4 regions of the Shewanella psychrophila genome follow, and region 2 is predicted to be linked to each of the others. Evidence: predicted binding sites of a transcription regulator. Region 2 holds the regulator's gene; each other region holds the start of a gene.
The links. The regulator ArgR, encoded in region 2, controls arginine synthesis, uptake and breakdown. The targets are predictions, from matches to a motif close to ANTGAATANNTATTCANT.
Positions count from the first base shown of each region.

Region 1: the regulator ArgR is predicted to act here: its motif matches at 2,184-2,201, upstream of sps_RS22475 (aspartate aminotransferase family protein).
Region 3: the regulator ArgR is predicted to act here: its motif matches at 1,726-1,743, upstream of argC (N-acetyl-gamma-glutamyl-phosphate reductase).
Region 4: the regulator ArgR is predicted to act here: its motif matches at 1,306-1,323, upstream of argA (amino-acid N-acetyltransferase).

Region 1 is NZ_CP014782.1:5,180,200-5,183,378, reverse strand. Features, by position in the region: gene sps_RS22480 (glutathione S-transferase family protein) at 1-480, shown strand, start outside; gene sps_RS22475 (aspartate aminotransferase family protein) at 580-1,926, opposite strand; gene sps_RS22470 (phospholipase A) at 2,318-3,179, shown strand, end outside.
Region 2 is NZ_CP014782.1:3,083,203-3,086,381, forward strand. Features, by position in the region: gene mdh (malate dehydrogenase) at 1-750, opposite strand, end outside; gene argR (transcriptional regulator ArgR) at 1,109-1,579, shown strand; gene sps_RS13285 (cupin domain-containing protein) at 1,801-2,268, shown strand; gene sps_RS13290 (methyl-accepting chemotaxis protein) at 2,566-3,179, shown strand, end outside.
Region 3 is NZ_CP014782.1:6,097,133-6,100,311, forward strand. Features, by position in the region: gene argB (acetylglutamate kinase) at 1-471, opposite strand, end outside; gene argC (N-acetyl-gamma-glutamyl-phosphate reductase) at 495-1,475, opposite strand; gene argE (acetylornithine deacetylase) at 1,753-2,904, shown strand; gene ppc (phosphoenolpyruvate carboxylase) at 3,058-3,179, shown strand, end outside.
Region 4 is NZ_CP014782.1:3,794,851-3,798,029, forward strand. Features, by position in the region: gene argA (amino-acid N-acetyltransferase) at 1-1,235, opposite strand, end outside; gene rpmG (50S ribosomal protein L33) at 1,542-1,715, opposite strand; gene rpmB (50S ribosomal protein L28) at 1,722-1,958, opposite strand; gene radC (RadC family protein) at 2,086-2,763, opposite strand; gene coaBC (bifunctional phosphopantothenoylcysteine decarboxylase/phosphopantothenate--cysteine ligase CoaBC) at 2,930-3,179, shown strand, end outside.

The DNA.
Region 1 (3,179 bases), 2.1 Mb from region 2:
GCTGATGCAATAGTGAGTTATCTGGAGTCCCTACATGGAAGACTATATCAGGCGAAGACGAATGAGGAAGCGGCCTTAATAGAAGCGTGGGCAAATTATGGGTCTAAAAATTATGTGCCACAGTGCAGCACCATGAGGAGTGAAACTCAACCTGAGTTCGAGGCTTATCTTGACGTGTTTGAAAAGGCCATTGCTAATATGGAGCGGCAACTAGGCAAGCACAGCTATTTTATGGGCGAAGAGATAAGCCGTGTCGATATTGCCTGGTTACCTATTTTGTATCGTGCCAGATTAGTCGAAGATGGGGTGGGCTTCGATTTCTTTGCTAATTACCCATCAGTTAAGCAATGGCAAAAGACCCTGTTATCTCTGGATATCGCAAAGCAATCAGTCTCAGGTGATTTTGAGCAAGTGTTTAATGATTTCTATCTGTCGACACGCTTTCAGGCAAGGCGCAATAAAGCGAGTATTGCTAGCTAATAGGGGGCTAAGTTAGATACAAAAAAGGTGCGAGCCATTAACCATGGAACGCACCTTTGAATTTTTATTGAGTTTCTGTTGAGCTAAAGGCTTTGGGCCTTACAGGCGATCGGCTATGGCTTTTGCCATGGCCGCATCGGCAATTTCTTCCAGCTTGGCAAGGTCTATGTCCTTGTGAGATTCACAGATAAACCAAGGCTCGCGGGAATCAGGCTCAAGCATGATGCCGCTATTAATCAAGTTATGGGCAAACTCGGTATACAGCGCGCTGTCGGTTTTCTTCCAATCACGATAATTATGAGGCACCTGGTTGCCAAAGTGAATGCCGAACATAGCATCCGGGCCGGCAAACTTATGTTCGATACCATGTTTGGTAAATACTCGTGACAACACCTGTTGGATATCGGCGCCAGCTTTATTGATGGAGTCGTAGGCATTGGTTTCATTCAAGATCGTCAAGGTCGCCTTAGCGGCACTTAAGGCGATCATGTTGGCGGTATAAGTGCCACCATGAGTTACGCCATTTTTTCCAAAGCTGATCACGTCCATGACTTCCTTGCGACCACCGAAGGCGGCTACCGGATAGCCATTGCCCATGGCTTTGGCATAGGTGGTGAGATCAGCATGAATACCATAAAGCTCCTGTGCGCCACCTTTAGCTACGCGGAAACCCGTTTTAACTTCATCCATGATAAGCAATGTGCCATTAGCATCACAGATATCACGTAATTTCTGCATGTATTCTTGGGTCGATGCGATGCTGCCACAATTGCCTAAAATCGGCTCTATTACTATGGCCGCGATATCATCGCCGACACGAGCAAATACGTCATCAATGGCTGTAAAGTCATTGAGCGGCACCGTTTCCAGGTGCTCACGACTCGCTTCTGGAATGCCGCCACCAAAAGCGGCAATCTTAGGCGCCGCTTCAGTTTCGCTGTCCCAATTGTCTACATCAGATTTCCACATCATCTCGTCGTACAGACCATGAAAACCGCCTTCGACTACAACAATCTTATTGCGACCAGTAAAACCACGGGCAGTACGAACTGCACCAATCACGGCTTCTGTACCTGAGTTGGCAAAGCGCATCTTTTGAATGTTGGGACACATCTGCTTAATCAGTTCGATCACTTCAGAATCTAACTCGGTGGAGAAACCTGAAATGGTGCCGCGCTCTGTGATGGCTGCAACGACTTCTTGGTCGACTCTGCTATCGCGATAGCCCAAGATAATAGGTCCATAAGCGAGACGGAAATCGATAAACTGCTGATCGTCTGCATCGGTAATGGTACAGCCCAAACTGCTTTTAACGAATACTGTGTTTTCTTCACCCCAGTAACGGTAACTATCGGCCACACCCATAGGCATGTTGTTGTGGGCCTGTTTTAGCAGCGCATTGGTGGCTGGCTTGTTGGCATTGCTCATCTTGTCGGTCTTAATCATAAAAAGTCTGCCGCGTATGATACAGGGCAAGATAGAGCTTTGCTATATCGATAAAGAGATCGGATTTAATTTAGCCAATAAAGGCGGCTGGTAAAGGGTTTTAGCTTAATCTGTTTAGACCAAGGATACTTAAACTGAGGTATAACAAGTTCGCGATACTAAACCTGTACTGATTGAAGCAAGACACTTGAGAATATCTTGTTGATCTAGATGGTGTTAGGTTAAGGTTTTTACTGCTTTGTTGGAATACATAACAACTTGATTTACTATGCACACTATAGCGGTAGCGTATTTTTTATCTTTTAATGCCTTATTTCTAGGATGAATTAAGGCGCTTTATCCCCTTTGCCGATGGGGCTGCACAAAATTAAGTGCAGTCATCAACAATGATATGGAATTTATTTTGGTACGTTTAAATTACAAGTCTTTAGGTATAGCATCTCTATTACTGAGCAGCATTAGTCAGGTTCAAGCCTCACCAATGAGTGACTGTATTGCTAAACAAGTGGAAATTGGTACCGATGAAATGACGCTCGGTGAGATTAGGGGAATTTGTGAGGCACAGGCATCTATAGCCCACGATGACACTATTACTTTATTTGGTAAAGAAACTAAAGCTGGTGTACTCACGAAGCGAATTATTCAAGAAAGACAAAGTGAACAGTCAGAGTTTGTGCTTACGCCCCATAGAATGAATTATATTTTACCGATTTATTCTACTAATGAAATTAATCCCAATGCGTATAGCAGTGATCAACCTTTTGAGGATGGTCTGAAGAATGTTGAGGCTAAATTTCAATTGAGTCTTAAATTCCCTTTAACTTACAACTCATTATTTGTTGAAGGAGATAGGATTTATGGTGCATTTACTATTGAGGCTTGGTGGCAGGTGTATGCCGACGATATTTCTAGTCCATTTAGAGAAACTAATTACAATCCTGAGCTGTTCTATGTGATGCCGTTAGATTGGCATCCTTATGAGAGTAATACAGGCTTCATGTTTGGTATAGAGCACCAATCGAATGGCCGCTCAGTGCCACTTTCACGTTCATGGAATCGGATTTTCGCTGAATTAATTTTTGAGAAAGAGGATTGGGTCTGGTACATCAGACCTTGGTATCGCTTGCCTGAGGATGCTAAAACTGACCCGTTAGAATCCGGTGGAGATGATAACCCTGATATTGCTGATTACATGGGGCATGCCGAATATGGCATGGGTTACGATTTCGGCGATTATGAGTTGAGTGTGAAAT
Region 2 (3,179 bases):
CTCAACAACATTCTCTTCACCTTGAAGACCACGAACCAAAGATAGACCGAAGCGACATGCAGCCTGACCCATAGAAAGTGTCGCGCTGCCGCCACCGGCTTTAGCTTCAACAACTTCAGTACCCGCATTCTGGATACGAGTCGTCATTGCGGCAACTTCTTCATCGGTAAAGCTTATGCCTTCGACCTGAGATAGAAGTGGAAGAATCGTCACACCACTGTGGCCACCGATAACGTTCAGCTTAACATCAGCAACGTTTAGACCTTTCGCTTCAGCGATAAAGGTCTCAGAGCGAATAACGTCCAATGTAGTCACACCGAACAGACGGCTCTTGTCATAAACACCGGCTGCTTTTAACACTTCAGCGGCAATAGCTACTGTGGTGTTAACTGGGTTAGTGATGATACCGATCAGTGCTTTTGGACAAGTCGCAGCACATTTCTCAACTAGGTTTCTTACGATACCTGCATTGATGTTGAAAAGATCTGAACGATCCATTCCAGGTTTACGTGCAACACCAGCTGAAATAAGAACCACATCGGCACCTTCTAGGGCAGCAGATGGATCTTGACCAGCAAAGCCTTTAACTTCGACAGCTGTCGGGATATGGCTTAGATCGACCGCAACACCAGGTGTTACAGGAGCAATATCATAAAGGGACAGTTTTGAACCGGCTGGCAATTGAGTTTTTAGTAATAGGGCAAGAGCCTGGCCAATACCACCAGCGGCACCAAGTACAGCAACTTTCATAGTTATCTCCGTCAATTCTTGGATATTTGTGATACAGATCTATCTTTCTAGATGGCGCAACATTACTGGAATAATGAATAAATTTCAATTATCCCTTAGTCTTGATTAGATTTTATTTCTAATTGCCATCACAAAAACGTCTAAGTCGGTGAGCCATATACGCATTTCCCAGCATATTATCAGCTAAACAACGCAACTTTAACGCTCAGCTTAGCCTAACTTCACCTAATTACTTGGTATAACAAATCTCCCCCCTTGATAACTTGCATTTTTATTCATCCAACTCGAGTATTTGTTGACAAAAAAAGCAACAATATTCAAAATAGAGGGGATTTTTGAATAAAAGAACACAAAAACTATGCAAGCAAATAAAAATCAAGACGAACTTGTTAAGACCTTTAAGTCGATTTTGAAAGAGGAGCGTTTTGGCTCCCAAAGTGAGATTGTTATCGCCCTTCAAGCCGAAGGCTACGGCAACATAAATCAATCGAAAGTCTCCAGAATGCTGAGCAAATTTGGTGCGGTGCGTACCCGAAATGCTAAACAGGAGATGGTCTACTGCTTACCGGCAGAACTGGGTGTTCCCACCGCGGGAAGTCCGCTGAAAAATCTGGTATTAGATGTTGATCATAACCAGGCCATGATAGTCGTCAGGACAAGCCCGGGAGCGGCTCAGTTAATCGCACGTCTGCTGGACTCTATAGGCAAGCCTGAAGGGATTTTGGGCACCATTGCTGGTGATGATACTATTTTCATTACACCCGCTAACATAGACGAGATAAGCAGAACCTTAAATACGGTTAAATCTCTGTTTAACTATACAGATTAACTCAGTTCCTGAAGGAAATGATGGGACTCCAGGCCTCGGAGATGTATTATTTTCAGCATAGAAGAAGAGACGCTTATGGCGTCTCTTTTCATTTCAATATTTCCCCCCTCTTTAGTACCTATTGATATAATTATCACTCGATAGTATCCAATATATTGAATCACACTTTAATTCGTGCGAAATTAGTCAGACTATGAGAGGCAGCTTCGGGCTAAGGATGTATGATGACAATAAATAAAATAATTAAAGTCGATGATGTTTGTTGGGAGTCCTGGCAGCATTCAGAGCAATATACCAGCCAACAGAAACATATCGGCGATGCTGCAGGGTGTGAAAAAATAGGCGTAACCATGGAACGTCTCGCCCCGGGAAAATTATCAACCGTCGCTCACTATCACACCAAGGAAGAAGAACACCTTTATGCCTTAGAAGGCGAAGCAACATTGTTCATCGATGGCGAGCCTCACCCCTTTAAAAAAGGCGACTATATCTGCTTCAATGCCGATACAGCCATAGCTCACACTCTCAGGAATGATTCAGACACAGAGTTTCTTTTTATGGTGATTGGTAACCGGGATAAACACGATGTGGTGGTCTACCCAGAGAACAACAAGGTGTTAGTCAGGGCTGTCGATGAGATCTATGCCAAGCGTCCGACCAATTACTGGGATGCAGATAACCAAGATTAATCTGGTTAACCTCAAACAAAATAAAGCGCACCTAAGGGTTTAATGCAAAACCCTTAGTGTGTTTCGGTTTACCTCATTCACCTTAATGCTCTGATTACTATTTCGCCCAATCATAAAGAAAATCAGCATTATTGAGTCATACCTTTCGTAGCATTCTTAGCTGCACTACCTCATTCTCAAGTTGATTAACAAACAGATGACCTTTTAGCTGTAAAGCAAGCCAGCTATCAATCTCTACCTAAATTTAGACAGGCCAATAAGAGTGTTTTTTTAGTATATGACTATACTCAAGGAGGCATGGCTAAATCCAACCTCGGCTTGCCGCCGATTCTAAGGGTTAACAAGCACAAGCGAGCTATCTTGGCCAAATATTTAGAGGATGTTTTCATGATTAACCTATCGCTCAAGGCAAGATTACTTGGCAATACAGCCATAGTCATCGGCCTGTTAGTTCTCAGCTCTGGATACGCTATTTACAGCATGAATCAAATAGGAAAAGAGTTAAAGGCTGTTGCCGAGCAAGATATTCCGCTCACAGATAAGCTCGCCGCCATCACCACTCATCAGCTTGAACAAGCAATTCAATTTGAACGAAGTCTGCATTTCGGCACAACGATGGGAAGGGAACCTGATAACCGAGAGCATTTTAACGCTGCAATGCATCATTTCGCCGCCCTCACTCCTAAGATCGAAGCCGAAATCTTCGAAGCAGAAGCCATGGCTAAAGAAGCCATGGTGGGAGCAACGGGAACCATCTACACTGAATTCGAGTCTGTTTTGACAGCATTGAAACAAATTGAAACCGAACACAAAGGTTTTGTCGAACACGTGCATCAGGTATTTGACCTTCTGCAAAAGGGTGAGTTACATGAAGCAGAGATGATGGTTCAAAAAGTTGAACACGAAGAAGA
Region 3 (3,179 bases), 3.0 Mb from region 2:
CTGTCCACTTGCATCGATTGCAATCGAACTAACAATAGGTAACCAGCCCTGAGAGAGAATAAACTCGAGATAAGTCGCATTCTTAGGTGACACTTCACCGACAAAACCTAACCTTTGATCTTTAATCTTGGCCGTTACTATATTGCCATCGCCTAGGCTCATGCCGATAGCCGAAATACCGGCTTTTATGGCTGCTGCTTGTAACAATTTATTCGCGGTTCCGGCTAATGCCCCCACTATGACTGGCACTTGCTGTGCTGGAGTCACCCTTAGTCCGTCTAATTTTTCAGTTTCCATACCATTAGCCGTGAGCTGTTCATCAACTATACAACCGCCGCCATGTACCAAGATAAGCTTCTGCCCGCTGGCAATCATCTTAGCTGCGGTGTCCATCAGCCTATTCATGCCCATCTCACACTGCAGCAAGGCACCACCAACTTTAATCACTAATGTTTTATTACTCGTTGACATAGTTCTTTACTCGCCTAATGAAATTAGTATTTGAAATGAATCTTTATGCACTGATGGGCCTGACTAGCAGCACCTTTCATCAAATTATCAATTGCACTCGCCACCACCAGATAACCAGTCTGAGGATCGAACTTCCATCCCAGATGACAATTAGGTGTATTGACCACATCGTCCACTTTCGGAAATTGGTTGTTTTTCACAGTGACTAGAGGCGCGTTATCATAAAAGGAGTATGCCTTGGCAATATCGGCTTCAGTGGTGCCTTGAGCGAGCTGTACGGTAATTGTCGCGAGTATGCCACGCTTAAAATTACCTAAATGTGGAGTAAAGATGACTTCCTGACCTAGCTGAGTTGCAATTTCAGGCTGGTGCCTGTGGCCCAAAACACCATAGGGCGTTAGACTCACTTCGCAAAAACTGGTTTGAAGTTGTGCCTTTCTACCGGCTCCAGTGACACCGCTAACGGCATTAATCACAGGCAAAGTTCTGGTTAGCAAACTTGCTAATGGTTTTAAAGCGGTGAGAGATGCCGTTGGATAACACCCTGGGACGGCGATCATCTTACTGTCGGCTATCTCGGCACTATTCCACTCAGCCAGACCATAAACAGCATTAGATAACACTTCAGGATAGTCATGCTCAAACCCGTACCATTTAGGATAATTAGCCTTATCGGCAAACCTGTAGGCACCGCTTAGATCGAATACAGCCAGGCCTTGCTCATAAAACCAAGCCGCCAAGTGTAAGCTGACATTATGATCGGTCGCTAATACAACGGCATCAGCCTGATCAACAATAAGCTCTTTAGCATCTAGTGATAATGGAGATAGGTATAATGAGATATGACTATATACAGGATATAGCTCAGATAATAGTTTACCTTTATCTAAACTATTCTCAGAAACATACAGACCTTGAATAGTTAAGTTTACATCGGCATCAATAAGAGAGGTGATCTGTGCGCCCGTGTAACCACTAGCGCCGATAATAGCAATGCTTTTCATAATCTATGACTTCTTAATTTTTGAACGAGATAAAAGGAAAAAAGAGGGGGCACAACTTAAGCCCTGGTAGAAATACCAATGTTGACAAGTTTATCGTCGCAGGAAGTCTGTTGATGTGACCTTTTTGTTAATTTTAGTGTATGAAATTATCATTTTTACTCTCAATAAATAGCACTGTATTCTGGTACTCGCCTTAGCTGTTTGCTAGACTAGCACAGCCAATTATTTATGCAATATATTTGAATATATATTTGAATATATATTTTACAGGTGAGATATGACACAAATTCCAGATCTGAAAACGAGTTTTACTCAGCTCATCGCTACACCTTCGATTAGCGCTCTCGAAGCCGAACAAGATATGAGTAACCAAGGCGTGATCGATCTATTGCATACCTGGTTCGATGATTTAGGCTTTCAATGTAAGGTTCAATCCGTACCTAACTCTCGTAATAAGCATAACTTAATCGCTTCTTTTGGTACTGGTAGTGGTGGTCTTCTGCTCGCCGGTCACACAGACACTGTCCCCTTCGATGAAGGTCGTTGGAGCCAAGATCCATTTACCCTAACGGAGAAAGATAACCGCTGGTACGGTCTCGGAACATGCGATATGAAGGGATTCTTTGCCCTCATAATCGAAGCCTTAAAAGATATGCCCCTTGAAAAGTTCAAACGCCCTCTGCATATTCTGGCCAGTGCCGATGAAGAAACAACCATGAATGGGGCTAAAGCCTTTGCCGAGGCAAAGTCAATCTCCCCCGATTACGCCATTATCGGCGAGCCAACCAGCTTAAAACCCGTTTATATGCATAAAGGTCATCTGACCCAAGGGATCAGAGTTACAGGTCGTAGTGGCCACTCTTCAGATCCTGCGAAAGGCCTCAATGCCATAGAAATAATGCATCAAGTAATGGGGCAACTACTGAAGCTCAAACAACATCTAGCCGACAACTATCGTGAAGACGCATTTAGCGTACCTTATCCGACGATGAATTTTGGTCACGTACATGGCGGCGATGCGGCAAACCGTATTTGTGGCTGCTGTGATCTCCATATCGATATTCGTCCACTCCCAGGATTGGCACTTGAAGAACTCGAACAGTTAGTTCTTAATTACCTCGAACCTATCAGCAGCCAACATCCCGGTAGCATTCAGGTTGCCCCACTCTATCCAGGCTCAGAACCTTTCGCCGACAACGCAGAAAGTAGCTGGAGCAAACTAGTGGCAGAGCTATCTTCAAGCCAACCTGAAGTCGTTAACTACGCGACTGAAGCCCCCTATATTTCCAAACTGGGCTGCCAGACCTTGGTCTTAGGTCCTGGTAGCATCGAGCAGGCTCACCAACCCGATGAATTTCTTGATACTGCCTACTTGCAGCAAACCGTCGAACTGCTCAAGCAGCTCATTTATCACGCCTGCATTAAGTAGGCTCTCTTGCACATATGACTCAAGACTAAGTTGTTATTCCAATCTTGAGTGATATGGCACACATAAGCTCACAATATCTAAGCTATCTATGTTGACCTAAGCCGTTAACCCTAGGTATTGTGATTGATTGGCGTAATTAGATATGGAGCAAGTATGACTGATATGTATGCGTCTTTAAGGTCTAACGTGGGTACCTTAGGACAGATTTTAGGTGAGACCATTCGCACCAATTTAGATGACGCTTTTCTCGATAAAATAGAGCAGATCCGTCAATT
Region 4 (3,179 bases), 710 kb from region 2:
ATATCGAAACCATGCTCCAAGAACCAGTGGATGCTGCGAGTGGTCAAGGCAAATAGCTTGGAATAGCCCCTGACCTTAGCCTGACCGATAATATTTTTCAGTAGTATGCTACCTCGATCAGCATCTCTGTATTCAGGATGCACCACCAAACAGGCAAACTCGCCGGCGTTATCTTCCTCGAACGGGTAAAAGGCCGCGCAGCCTATGACCAGATTATCGCGCTCAATAAGCATAAACTGTTCGATCTCCATCTCCAACTGCTCACGAGAACGACGAACTAGTATGCCCTTCTGCTCTAATGGACGGATCAGATCTAAGATCCCACCTATATCGCCAATACCGGCACGGCGCAAACGCTCGGCGCTCTCTGTGACAATTTGAGTGCCTATGCCATCTCTGGAAAATAGCTCCTGCAGCAAGGCGCCATCATCCAGATAGCTAACGAAGTGACACCGAGAGACACCATTGCGACAGGCATCGATACTGGCTTTAAGAAAGGCTTTAGTACCTAAGCACATACTTGAGCCTAAATCTAAATCGTTCAAGATGGTTTGTGCATCATTTGGCATCAACTCGGCCAACACCTGACCAGTGCTATCCAAGATACCTTTCTGTGAGCTAAAACCTATCATCTTATCGGCTTTTAGCTTCACCGCGATCTGAGTGGCCACCTCTTCGGCAGTCAGATTAAAACTCTCTCCCGTGACAGATGCTGCAACTGGGCCGAGTAGCACGATACCATTACTCTCCAGCTGGCCCTTGAGGCCTTGCACATCGATACGTCTGACCTTACCACTCAGGCAATAATCGACACCATCATCAATGCCTAATGGCTGTGCGATGACGAAGTTCCCACTCACCACATTAATCTGCGCACCTTGCATTGGAGTATTACTCAGGCTCATGGAGAGTCTGGCGGTAATATCCAGTTGCAGTCCACCCACAACTTGTTTAATCACTTTAAAGGCATCTTCGTCAGTGATCCGTACGCCATTGTAGTACTCTGGCAAAATAGCTTTATCCGCTAAAGCCTCATCAATTTGTGGCCTGGCACCATGCACCAGAACAATCTTAATCCCCAGACTATGCAATAGGGCGATATCATTAATGATCGATCGAAATTGTTTATTGGCTAACGCCTCGCCTCCAAGCATCACAACAAAGGTTTTGCCTCTATGAGAGTTGACATAGGAAGCTGAGTGACGAAATCCATCAACGAGTTCAGTGGTACGCACGAATATATTCTCACTTTTATTCATTTATGCAAAACAAACGGCCACAGCCCTAGGCTGTAACAAACATAATATTGCATTTTAATGCAAAATAAAAGCATTTATATTTAAATAAGGGGTGTTAGAACAGATAGAATAACCGAGATATAACAAAGAAAAGATGAGTTAGTATAAGAAAATCAAAAAATGAATTTTTATACTCAGAGTAGAATGATACTTAAGCTTTGTGACAACTCATCGTTCAGGTCAAATTTATAGCAAAAAAAAGCCCCTGAATCAGGGGCTTTTTTAGAAGTTAACAACAAGTTATTACTTGATTTTAGCTTCTTTGTACATAACGTGCTTACGGATAACGGGATCAAATTTCTTGATTTCCATCTTTTCAGGCATGTTACGTTTGTTCTTTTCAGTCGTGTAGAAATGACCAGTCTTAGCGCTAGAAACTAGCTTGATCTTCTCACGATTACCTTTAGATTTAGCCATGGTTTATTATACCTTCTCGCCGCGGGCACGAAGTTCAGCAATAACTACTTCAATACCTTTCTTATCGACAATACGCATACCTTTAGTAGAGATACGTAGCTTAACGAAACGCTTTTCGCCTTCTAACCAAAAACGGTGGTTTTGTAGGTTAGGTAAAAAACGACGACGCGTCGAATTTTTAGCGTGCGAGCGGTTGTTACCAACCATTGGTCGCTTGCCAGTTACTTGGCATACTCTTGACATGTCAATCTTCTCCAAAACAAAATATTTAACGCTCGAGCATTAATGCACCTCGAACACGGCCGTCGCCTGAGGCACACAACAGAGGGCGCATTTTATACAGGATCTAAAAGCAAAGATCAAGGAATAGTTAGTCTATCCATCCCCGCTCTGCAAATGAAACTATCTCGCGATCGCCTACAACCATATGGTCTAACAAGGAAACATCTATGGTTGCCAAGGCACACTTCAATCGCTCAGTTATTCGCCTATCGGCCTGACTTGGCTCCGCAACTCCCGATGGGTGGTTGTGGCAGACAATCACGGCCGCAGCTTTTTTCTCAAGCACCAGACACACCACATCACGTGGATAGACTGACGCAGAATCTATGGTGCCACGGAATAATTCAACAAACTGAATAACTCTATGCTGACTGTCCAACAACAAAATGGCAAACACTTCATAGGCACGATCCCGTAATTGTCTCATTAAATAGTCTCGAGTTAAATCAGGATCACTCAATATTTTGCCTCTTTTTAACTTTTCTGCCGAAATCCGGGTACTCAACTCGGCCGCAGCCTGAAGTTGAGCAAACTTTACCGGCCCCATACCAGGCAATTTACAGACCTCCTGCTGAGACGCCTTCAGTAGCCCCCTGAGTCCGCCGAACTCTGCAATTAGATTCCTGGCTAATTGAACGGCACTTAATCCTTGCAAGCCATTCCTAAGGACAACAGCTAGAAGCTCTGAATCGGATAACTGACTCGCTCCATGGCTCAAAAGTTTATCCCGCGGCCCCTCACCTAATGGCCAATCTTTGATCCCCATCACCCCTCCTTGCGTGATTTTAAACTTATGCTGAGTATGGTCGAGTTTTCTAAAACTTGTATCCTCCACCTCCTAAGGTTTGTGATATCTTAGGCGGCAATTCAATTTAGCGACTGCATTGTTTCTCATCAACAATCTTTATGAGCCACAGTCTATGAGCAAAAGTATGAGCCAAAGTAATAATCCAAGTCAGACCAATAAAAATATCCTCCTCGCTATAGGCGGCGGAATAGCAGCCTATAAATCTGCCGACCTTGTCCGACGTCTCAAAGAGCGTGGCTTCGACGTACGTGTTGTGATGAGCCAGAGCGCGAAGGAATTTATCACCCCGCTGACCTTACAAGCCTTATCTGGATATCCCGTTGCATCGGACTTACTCGATACTGCGGCTGAAGCGGCCATGGGACACATTGAGC